2 regions of the Clostridium oceanicum genome follow, and region 2 is predicted to be linked to the other one. Evidence: riboswitches for the same ligand, from Rfam matches in the RefSeq annotation. Region 2 holds a riboswitch; the other holds the start of a gene.

The links. Region 2 has a riboswitch for S-adenosylmethionine ahead of metK (methionine adenosyltransferase). Riboswitches for the same ligand answer to the same signal wherever they lie in the genome.
Region 1: another riboswitch for S-adenosylmethionine. It lies ahead of metF (methylenetetrahydrofolate reductase [NAD(P)H]); the one in region 2 lies ahead of metK (methionine adenosyltransferase).

Annotation. Positions count from the first base shown of each region.
Region 1 covers NZ_BAAACG010000010.1:25,605-31,549, forward strand. The annotation lists gene ABDZ71_RS10735 (homocysteine S-methyltransferase family protein) at 1-2,270, opposite strand, end outside; gene ABDZ71_RS10740 (methionine synthase) at 2,260-2,940, opposite strand; gene metF (methylenetetrahydrofolate reductase [NAD(P)H]) at 2,961-3,848, opposite strand; SAM riboswitch class I at 4,046-4,147, opposite strand; SAM riboswitch class I at 4,885-4,994, shown strand; gene ABDZ71_RS10750 (O-acetylhomoserine aminocarboxypropyltransferase/cysteine synthase family protein) at 5,132-5,945, shown strand, end outside.
Region 2 covers NZ_BAAACG010000013.1:113,582-119,526, reverse strand. The annotation lists gene ABDZ71_RS14575 (competence protein ComF) at 1-391, opposite strand, end outside; gene recD2 (SF1B family DNA helicase RecD2) at 407-2,650, opposite strand; gene metK (methionine adenosyltransferase) at 2,762-3,937, opposite strand; SAM riboswitch class I at 4,019-4,128, opposite strand; tRNA gene ABDZ71_RS14560 (tRNA-Tyr) at 4,253-4,337, opposite strand; tRNA gene ABDZ71_RS14555 (tRNA-Thr) at 4,341-4,416, opposite strand; tRNA gene ABDZ71_RS14550 (tRNA-Val) at 4,445-4,520, opposite strand; tRNA gene ABDZ71_RS14545 (tRNA-Tyr) at 4,530-4,614, opposite strand; tRNA gene ABDZ71_RS14540 (tRNA-Thr) at 4,620-4,695, opposite strand; gene ABDZ71_RS14535 (tRNA 2-thiocytidine biosynthesis TtcA family protein) at 4,951-5,664, shown strand; gene yyaC (spore protease YyaC) at 5,726-5,945, shown strand, end outside.

The DNA.
Region 1 (5,945 bases), on a different contig from region 2:
ATTGTTTCTTCCATACTTTTAACAGTAGTAGTCATAAGTGCGCTTAACCCTATTAATTTTACATTATGCTCTTTGGCCGCTTTAACTACTTCTTCTTTAGGAACATCTTTACCTAAATCTATTATAGTAAATCCATAGTTTTCAAGAACTGTCTTAACTATATTTTTACCTATATCATGTATATCTCCTTTTACAGTAGCAAGAATTATTTTTCCTCTGCTTATTTGATCTTTATTTTCTAGTATTAATTTTTCTTTTATAACTTCAAAAGCTTTTTTTACAGTTTCAGCAGATTGTATAAGCTGAGGAAGGAATATGTCACCTTTTTCATATTTTTTCCCTACTATATCTAATGCTGGTATCAAGTATTCATTGACTATTTTAAGCTCACTATTATTTTTAAGTAACTCTTTAGTAATAATTGCTGATTTATCTTTTATTCCTTTTATAATTATTTTTATTAAATCCTCTGAAGTTTCTTCATTAGATACTTTATTACTATCTTTATTATCTATAGCCTTTACGTTTCTTATAGCTGAATCTTTTTTAGGTTTTAAATTACTATATAATTTTATGTAATCTTCCCCTCCAACATCTTCATTATTTAACACTTTGAAAGAATATATTGTATTCATTATTTCAGATTTATTTGGGTTTACTATAGGAAGATCTAATCCATCTCTAAGAGCCATAGCTAAAAAGGTACTATTTAAAAGTTCTCTATTTGGAAGTCCAAAGGAAACATTTGAAACTCCAAGAACTGTTTTAACTTTTAATCTATTCTTAACCATATTTAAAGCTTTTAAAGTTTCTACTACTTCCTTTTGCTGAGCGGAAACTGTTAAAGTAAGACAATCTATTATTATATCTTCTTTAGAAATACCGTATTCTAAACATTTATTAACTATCTTTTTTGCTACTTTAAACCTATCTTCTGCTTTAAGAGGAATACCTTTTTCATCTAGTGTAAGTCCTATAACTGAAGCACCATATTTTTTTACAATAGGTAGTATAGAATTTAAAACTTTTTCCTCACCATTCACTGAATTTACTATAGCTTTTCCATTGTAAATTCTAAGTGCTTTTTCTATAACATTTTTATCATTAGAATCTATTTGAAGCGGTATATCAATTACAGATTGAAGTTCTTTTACAACTTTAATCATCATTTCTGCTTCATTTATTTCAGGTAAACCTACATTAACATCTAAAATATCCGCTCCTGCATCTATTTGTGATAGAGCCTGTTTTACAATATAATCTATATCATTATTTTTAAGAGCTTCTTTAAATAACTTTTTACCAGTAGGATTTATTCTCTCACCTATTACTTTCACTCCGTCTATTATAACAGGGTTAGTAGGAGTACATACTCCACATATTTTAGAACTATTTTTAGATATAGGTTTTACTTTTGATACTTCTTCTACTACTTTTTTTATAAAGGTGTCATCTGTACCACAACATCCACCTAGTATTCTTGCTCCCTTTTCTGCCATTCTTTTTTCTATAGAAGAAAATTCTTCTTTAGATATCTCATATACTGTTTCTCCATTAACCATTTTAGGAAGACCAGCATTAGGTTGAACCATAACTGGTATAGAAGAAAATTCAAGTATTTCTGATACTATAGGTTCAAGTTCTACAGGTCCTAGAGAACAATTTACTCCTAGTGCATCTACTCCTAAGCCCTCTAAAGTCATAATCATTGACAAAATACTGCATCCTGTAAAAGTTCTTCTATCCTTTTCAAAAGTCATTGTACAAAATACAGGTAATTTGGAATTTTCTTTAGCTGCTAAAACTGCTGCTTTAACTTCATATAAATCTGCCATAGTTTCTATAAGTATTACATCTGCTCCACTTTTAACACCTTGAATTACTTGTCTTTTAAATACATTGTAAGCTTTTTCAAATTTTAATGTTCCCATAGGTTCTAAAAGTTCACCTATAGGGCCTATATCTAAAGCCACTAAAGTATCTCTATTTTCTGAAGCTTTTTTAGCATTTTTTACAGCTGCGTCTATTATTTCTTCTACACTATATTTAATATCTTCTAATTTTAGTTCATTAGCTCCAAAAGTATTAGTAGTAATTATATTGGCTCCAGCTTCTATATATTTTTTATGTATGTTTATAATTTTATCTTTATCTTCTATATTTAAAATTTCTGGAATTTCTCCTCTTTTAAGTCCCGCTCTTTGAAGCATTGTTCCCATAGCTCCATCAAAAAACAGTATCTTTTCTTCTAGTATTTTTTTAATTTCCACATGATTCACCTGTCTTTCTAAATTCGCAATCTTTATATTTATTACAGTTTACGCAGCTTCTTTTTTTAAGGGTTATTTCTTTAGGTATAAATCCTATTATAGCGGTAACAGATTTTCTTGGTATCAGTATATTATGAGATGATGCCGTAAGACCAATTTCTCTTTGAGCATTTAAAACTTTTAAAAAATCCTTTTGAATTTCTATACTCAAATCACCATATCCAGGACTATATCTAAATGTTATTTTATTATTTTTAAGCTCAGCTTCTTTTTTTACTATAGATTCTACAAAATCACAGCCATCTTCAATAGCTGTAGTTGCACAAGCGTCTAATATTATTGATTTAGTCATATTAGTTTTTTCATAAAGTGCTATTTTTCTATCTAAGCTTATTCCTAAAGTTACTGCCATAAGAGTGCATTCTTTTGAATTACTTAAATGTCTTAATATATCTTTTCCTTTAAAGATTAAATTAGTATCTTTTATTAATACTTCTTTGTCTTTTTTTTCTATATTAAAAGTTTTATAGGTGTATTTAAAATTTATATATTCTTTAATTTCTCTTCTACATTCTTCAATTAAAGTATCTGTATTTTTATCAACTATAGAACTTTTATACCCTAAATATCTTAAAACTTCTTTTTTATCTATTTTAAATATATCATTCATAAGATTCACCAATTTAAAATCTAAATAGCTAAATCATTATTTACAGAACCTATTATAGATTTTATACTTTCATTTATTTTTCTAGCTACATAAGGATTATTCATTGTATATAGATGAATTCCCTTTACTCCACTAGATACTAAGTCTACTATTTGTTCTACTGCATAAGCTATTCCAGCATCTCTTAAAGCATTTTTATCATGTTCATATCTATTCATTATTTTTATAAATTTTGGAGGAAGTGACGCACCACATAAAGAAACTATTCTTTCAATTTGTTTTTTGTTTATTACAGGCATTATTCCAGCTTGAATTGGTACATTTATATTCTTTTTATTAATTTTATCATTAAACTCATAGAATAAGTTATTATCGAAAAACAATTGACTTATCAAATAGTCTGTACCACAATCAACCTTTTGTTTTAATCTTTCAATATCCTTATCTAAAGAAATGCTTTCTGTATGTCCTTCTGGATAACAAGCTGCTGCTATAGAAAAATCATGATGCTTTTTTATATAATCTACAAGTTCAAATCCATAGTTATAATCCCCTATTGGTTTTTGATCTAAAGGTATGTCTCCTCTTAAAGCTAATACATTTTCTATGTTATTGTCTTTAAGATTTTTTAATGTATTTTCTATAGTTTCTTTTGTAGAATTTATGCAAGTTAAATGAGCTAAAGCTTCTATGTTATATTTGTTTTTTATAAGTGATGAAAGTTCACAAGTTTTATTACCAGAACTAGTACCACCGGCTCCATAAGTTACACTTATATAATCTGGCTTTAGATCTTTAAGTTCATCTAGTGTTTTATATATATTTTCAATTGGAGTAGTACTTTTAGGTGGAAATACCTCCAAAGAGAAAACTACATTTTTTTCGGAAAATAAATTTTTGATTTTCATTTAAATAACCCCTTTTCGTATTATGTCTATTTTATAATTTTTATTATTGATGCTTTACACTGTTCTTTTATTAAGTATAGATTTAAACTAAATATTTTGATTATTAAATTTATTTTTTATTTAGTTGACTTTTTATTTTAAAATAAATAAAAAACCTAAAGGAGTAATCCCTTAGGTTTTAATAACGTAAGATATTATCCTTATCTATCAGCATAATGCTGCAGGATTTAGCACCTTGTATATAAATATACGGTTGCCGGGCTTCGTAGGGCCAGTCCCTCCGCCTCTCATGATAAGCTTCATTCATTTTTTATTAAGTACGATTATATTACAAAAAAAAGAAAATGTAAAGCTATTTTTTATAATTTTTTTATGAAAACTTATACACTTGTTTTTAAGAAGTTTATTTAAAAGAATCTTCTATATTTAAAAAACAACACAGTTTATCTTAATATAGATATATTATTAGGATTATGATTTTAAATTAACTTTATTATATTACTAAGTAATTTTTTATTTATAATAACTACCCGTATATCTTTATGTACTATTTTTTTTACATTAAAGTGCATTTAAATTTTTCACTTACAACACCACCTAATATATATCATAAGATTTTAGAATAATATTAGTATTTAAGTTTTTATTATATTTAAACCTTTATCTTTCTAAACTAAAAAGATAAGTACACCTTTAGCCTCTCTAATAGATAATAAAATTTATACATTTCTCTATTGTATAAACTTTATTATCTATTAAATATAGTTTTTGTATTAAAAAAGCTAAGTGGTTTTTAATACCATATGATCCCAACGGTGGAGAAAGGGCACTTTTTAAAATAATAAAAAAAATATAAATATTTTTTCCTTCTAGTAATATAGCCAATGTATACTTTTTCACTCTAAGTAAATCTATACAAATCATAAATTAACCCCTTGACATAAAAAATGATTTTAAATATAATAAGTTTCAAGCAAAGGTTAAATCAAATTTAAGAAAACGAAAAATTGAATTTTAAAAAGTTAATATAAAATATTTCTTATCAAGAGTGGTTGAGGGACAGGCCCTGAGAAACCCGGCAACAGCTGATTTTTAAAAATCAGAAATGTGCTAAATCCTGCAGTTAAATTTACTGAGAGATGAGAAAATTGTAGTTTCTATAACTGTAATTTAAAGTCATTTCTCTAAGAAATGGCTTTTATTTTTTTTAATAACAAGTTGAAACAGGTTGATTCAATAAACCACTTGTTTCCATTTAAATAAATAATTAAGGGGGCAATACTATGTTTAATGAAAATTGGAAAGATGAAACTATATGTATACAAGGAGGATATACACCAAAGTCTGGAGAAGCTAGAATTCTTCCTATAGTACAAAGTACAACTTATAAATATGAAGATCCAGATCAAGTTGCTAATTTATTTGATTTAAAAGAAGAAGGATTCTTTTATTCTAGAATAGGAAACCCAACTGTTGCAGGGTTTGAACAAAAGCTAACAGAACTTGAAGGTGGAGTTGGCGCGGTAGCTACTGCATCAGGACAATCAGCTATTACTTTAGCAGTTTTAAATATTTGTACAAAAGGAGATCACATTGTAGCATCTTCAAATCTTTATGGAGGAACATTTACTCTACTCTCTTCTACTTTAAACAAATTAGGAATTGATGTAACTTTAGTTTCTCCTGATGCTTCAAGAGAAGAAATTTTAAATAAATGTACTGATAAAACTAAACTTATATATGGGGAAACAATGGCTAATCCTAGCTTAAATATTTTAGATTTTGATAAATTTTCAAGTGTTGCTAAAGAAATTGGAGTACCTTTTATAGTTGATAATACTTTAATGACCTCTAAACTTTGCAAGCCATTAAAGCATGGTGCTAATATAGTAGTTTATTCTGCTACTAAATATATTGACGGTCATGCAACAAGTGTAGGTGGAGCTATAGTAGATGGTGGTAACTTTGATTGGAATAATGGTAAATTTAAATCTCTTTCAGAGCCAGATCCTACATACCATGGTACAAATTTTTCAGAATCTTTTAAAAATGCTGCATATATAGTTAAACTAAGAGTTACATTACTTAGAGATTTTG
Region 2 (5,945 bases):
CTTTACTATGAAAAGAAAAATTACTTATATCATCATATATTACTAAATCAAATTTTTCATTTAAATAATCCCCTATATTAAAATCTGTTATTTTTAACTTTGATTCTACTTTAGTTTTTGGATTTTTCACATAAGAATAATCATTAAAACCTGTTAGCTTTTTTAAATATCTAACTATCTTTACATTTGTTTTTTTTTCATTAGTTACATATAATATATTTTTGCCATGATTTATAAAATATAATATAATATCAACAAAAAATTTACAATCATTATAAGGTATTGCTATAACATTTAAAAATCTTTCTTCACTCTTACACCATGAAGATATATAATCTAAGACTTCACTAGGTTCATGTTTTTCATAACCATACTTTTTTAATAAAGTCATAAAAACTACTCTCCTTTAATTGTTATCATTATTTTCACTTGAAAGCCCATTCTCTATTACATTAACTATTCTCCATTTAAGAAGTGAAAATCTTTCAAAGCTCTTATTATTGCTTATCATAAAACTAGTAGCTTTTAAAGATCCTACTAATACAACTAACTTTTTTGCTCTTGTTATTCCTGTATAAAGGAGATTTCTATTCATTAAAAGTGGCGGACCCATAAACATTGGTATAATAACCACTGGAAATTCACTTCCTTGACTTTTATGTATAGTTACAGCATATGCTAAATCTATTTCATCTAAATATAAATCTTCATAAACTACCCTTTTATCTTCATCAAATAATACAGTTATTGTCTTTTTTTCTTCATCTACGTCTTCTATATATCCTACATCTCCATTAAATACCCCTACACCATCTTTTTCTAATTCACTATATTTTCTAGTCCATTTTAGGGTATAGTTATTTTTTATTTGCATAACCTTATCCCCAACTCTAAATATAGTGTCTTTAAAACTTATTTCTTTTTTATCCTTATCTTTAGGATTTAAAATTTCTTGCAAATGAACATTTAAATTATTGATTCCAAGTATTCCTTTTCTCATAGGGGACAGTATTTGTATATGCTTCTTTTTATCCCACTTTTTATTGAATTTTGGTAACCTTTTGTTACAAAGGTCTATTAAAGTATCTGAAATTTTATTTGGATCTTCACATTCTATAAAATAAAAATCTTTATCTTTTTTATTTAATAAGGGCATTTCTCCACTATTAATTTTGTGGGCATTTACTATTATCATACTTTCCTTTGACTGTCTAAAAATATCTTTCAATCTAACAATCTTAACACATCTACTATCTATTAAATCTCTAAGAACGTTACCAGGACCTACAGAAGGAAGTTGATCCACATCACCAACTATAATAAGTCTTGTGCCTAAAGATATAGCCTTAAGCAAGCTATGCATAAGCATTATATCTATCATAGAAGCTTCATCTATAATAATTACATCACATTCTAATGGAGTATCTTCACTTTTTGAAAATAATCCTTCCCTATCTTCTCCTATTCCCATCTCTAATAGTCTATGTATAGTTTTAGCTTCTCGTCCTGTAGATTCTGACATTCTCTTTGCTGCTCTTCCTGTAGGAGCTGCCATAAATACCCTCATATTGGCTTTTTCAAATATATCCGTTATGCAGTTTATTATAGTAGTTTTACCAGTTCCAGGTCCTCCAGTAATTACTTCAACCCCATTATCAAAAGCTCCTTTTATGGCTTCTTTTTGTGATGGTGCAAAAGTTATACTATTACTTTTTTCAAATATTCCTATTTCTTTTTCTATATCTATTTTTAAATCTTTATACTCATTTAAAGATAACATTAATATCTTTCTAGTTACTCCTAATTCACAATAGTAGTAGGGTAAATTAAATACACATTTATTATTATAAGCTTCCTCTATCTTAAGTTTATTTTCAGAAACACTTACATATATATTTCTTTCAATCTCTTCTTCTTTAACACATAAAATATCTATTGCTTGTTTTTTTAGTTTATCCATAGGCATATAAGTATTTCCTAACGCACAAAACTGGTTTATTATATAGGTTATTCCACTTTGAATTCTAAAAGGTGAATCTGCTTCTATCCCTAAACTTTTAGCAATTTTATCAGCAGTTTTAAACCCTATACCAGATATATCTTCTGTAAGTATATATGGATTTTTACGTACTTTATTTATAGAATTAACTCCATATTTTTTATGTATCTTTACACACTGGTTAGCAGTAACTCCATATTGCTGGAAAAATATCATAATGTTTCTTACTTCTCTTTGCTTTTCATAAGAAGATTTTATAGTTTCTATTTTCTTTTTACCAATACCTTCTATCTCTTTAAGCTTTTCTATATCATTATCTAATATATCTAAGGATTTCTCTTTAAATTTCGCAACTATTTTTTTAGCAGTTACAGGCCCTATACCAGACACTATACCAGAAGCTAGGTATCTTTCTATTCCTAAAACGGTATCTGGAGTTATCTCTTCACAACTTTCAACTTTAAACTGTTTACCAAATTGCTTATGAACAACCCATTCACCTTTTAATTTTAAATTTTGACCTTCTGTTATATAAGGAATAAACCCAACTATAGTTATAATTCTGTTTTTGTCTTTAATTTTTGCAACCATATATCCGTTATCCTGATTTTCAAAAACTATATCCTCAACAAAGCCTTGTAATTCCTGCATATGATCTCTCCTAAACTACTTTATTATATAAATTATAACATAATTTATTTACATATATACAAATACTACCTAATTAAAAGAGTTAGACCATAAAGCCTAACTCTTCTTATATTATAAGTATTTTTTTATTTCATCAACCTTATCTAACTTTTCCCATGGAACATCTATATCTGTTCTTCCAAAATGACCATAAGCTGCTACTTGTTTATATATTGGTCTTTTTAATTTTAAATCTCTTATAATAGCTCCTGGTCTTAGATCAAATACTTTATCTACTATTTGAGATGTTTTTTCTTCTGATATTTTTCCTGTTCCAAAAGTATCTATAGATATTGAAACTGGCTTAGCTACTCCTATAGCATAAGATAGTTGTATTTCTAATTTATCTGCTACTCCTGCTGCTACTAAGTTTTTAGCTACCCATCTAGCTGCATATGCAGCTGATCTATCTACTTTTGTTGCATCCTTACCTGAGAAAGCTCCTCCACCATGTCTTCCATATCCGCCATAAGTATCAACTATTATTTTTCTTCCTGTTAATCCTGAATCCCCTTGTGGTCCTCCAATTACAAATCTACCAGTTGGGTTAATGTAATATTTTGTATTCTCATCTAATAATTCTTCAGGAATTACAGCATTTATAACATGCTCTTTTATGTCTTTTTGTATTTGTTCTTGTGTAGCTTTTCTGCTATGTTGAGTTGAAACAACAATAGAATCTATTCTAACTGGTTTTTCATCTTCATATTCTACTGTAACTTGTGCTTTTCCATCTGGTCTTAAATATGCTAAAGTTCCATTTTTTCTAACTTCTGATAATCTTCTTGTTATTTTATGAGCTGTTTCTATAGGAAGAGGCATATATTCTTTAGTTTCATTAGTAGCAAAACCAAACATCATACCTTGATCTCCAGCACCTATAGCATCTATTTTTTCCATTTCTCCAGCTTTTGATTCTAATGCTTCATCAACACCTACAGCAATATCTGAAGATTGTTCATCTATTGAAGTTAATACAGAACAAGTTTCACAATCAAATCCGTATTTAGCTCTATCGTAACCTATTCCTTTTATAGTTTCTCTAACAACTTTAGGTATATCTACATAACAATGAGTAGATATTTCCCCCATTACTAATACCATACCAGTAGTAACAGCTGTTTCACAAGCTACTCTACCTTCTGGATCTTTTTCTAATATAGCATCTAATATAGCATCTGATACCTGGTCACAAATTTTATCTGGATGTCCCTCTGTAACTGATTCAGATGTAAAAATTCTTTTCATACTTTAAACCTCCCATTTAATGATTTTAAAATTGCAAAAAAATAAGCCTCTTCAATAAGAAGAGGTTATATACTAACTTCTCTCTTATCTTGCAGAACTAACTGCCGGAATTGGCACCTATAGTGAACATCACTACTCACTGGTTGCCGGGTTTCAAAGGGCCCTTTTCCCTCCACCTCTCTGGATAAGAGTTTACTATTAACTTTTACTATTAAAAATCATAACATAACATCATATAGGTGTCAACAACCTAAAAAAATTATATTATAATTTATTCTACCATAAAATAAAAAACCTTTACTAAAGTAAAGGTTTTGGTGGAGGAAGATGGATTCGAACCATCGAAGCAAATTGCAACAGATTTACAGTCTGCCCCCTTTGGCCACTCGGGAACTCCTCCATATGGAGCTGGCAATAGGACTTGAACCTACAACCTGCTGATTACAAGTCAGCTGCTCTGCCAATTGAGCCATGCCAGCATATTATTAAATTTTTTATAAAATTTTATGGTGGGCACAACAGGGCTCGAACCTGTGACCCCCTGCTTGTAAGGCAGATGCTCTCCCAGCTGAGCTATGCGCCCATAAAATTTTGGTGGAGGAAGATGGATTCGAACCATCGAAGCAAATTGCAACAGATTTACAGTCTGCCCCCTTTGGCCACTCGGGAACTCCTCCACATATGGAGCTGGCAATAGGACTTGAACCTACAACCTGCTGATTACAAGTCAGCTGCTCTGCCAATTGAGCCATGCCAGCATATTTTGTATTTATGTTGAAAGTTTTGAACGCTTTCGACAAGAAATAGTATATCTGTTTTTAATTATAATTTCAAGCCCATTTATTTATGTTTTTACTGCTTTATTCCTTTGTATCTTTTATTATCTCTAATTTTCTTTATTTTATACACATATACCATTTATAAAACATATAAGGTTTTAATGGTATAATTATTAGTACATTTTTACAATATAATCTAAATAACTACAATATATTCATACTTAGGAGGTACTTATGCAAAAATTATTAAGTAAATTAAGAAAAGCTATAAATGATTTTGATTTAATTCAAGACAATGACAAAATAGCTGTCGGTTTATCTGGTGGAAAAGATAGTATATGTTTATTACAACTACTAAAAAAATACCAAAGGTTCTCCCCTGAAAAATTTGATTTAATAGCTATAGTTATAGATCCAAATAGTGGTGCAGATTTTTCTCCTATGGAAGAAATGTGCTCTGAAATGGATATACCAATACACATTTATAAAACTAATATAAAAGAAATAGTTTTTGATATTAGAAAAGAAAAAAATCCTTGTTCCCTTTGTGCAAATTTAAGAAGAGGTGCATTAAATGATTATGCTAAAAAATTAGGCTGTAATAAACTTGCATTAGGTCATCATAAAAATGATGCTGTTGAAACTTTACTTATGTCTATGTTCTATGAAGGAAGAATTAGTAGCTTTTCTCCTAAAACTTATTTAAACAGACGTGATATAACTTTAATAAGACCTATGGTTTATATAAATGAATATGAAACCAAAAGCATATCAAAAAAATATAATTTTAAAATAATTGACAACCCTTGCCCTGCTAATGGATATACTAAAAGAGAGTATATGAAAGATTTAATATCTTCTTTAGAAAAAGATATACCAGGAATAAGGGATAGGCTTCTAGGATGTCTTACTAATACTGACCAATTAAATATATGGAAAAAAAATTAAAATTTTTATTTAATATTTAATTATCCCTATTCATATAAATTAATATAGGGAGGGATGTACTTTGAGTAAAATTAAAACACCTTATAACAATTCGCTATCCTACTATAAAATAGCATATTTTTTAAAAGATTATATTAATAAAGATACTTTAATAGTATGTATAGGAACTGATAGGTGTATAGGTGATTCTTTAGGACCTCTAGTAGGTAGTATGTTAAGATCGAAAAATTTTCCTCTACATGTATATGGAACTATAGATAATCCTATACATGCTTTAAATA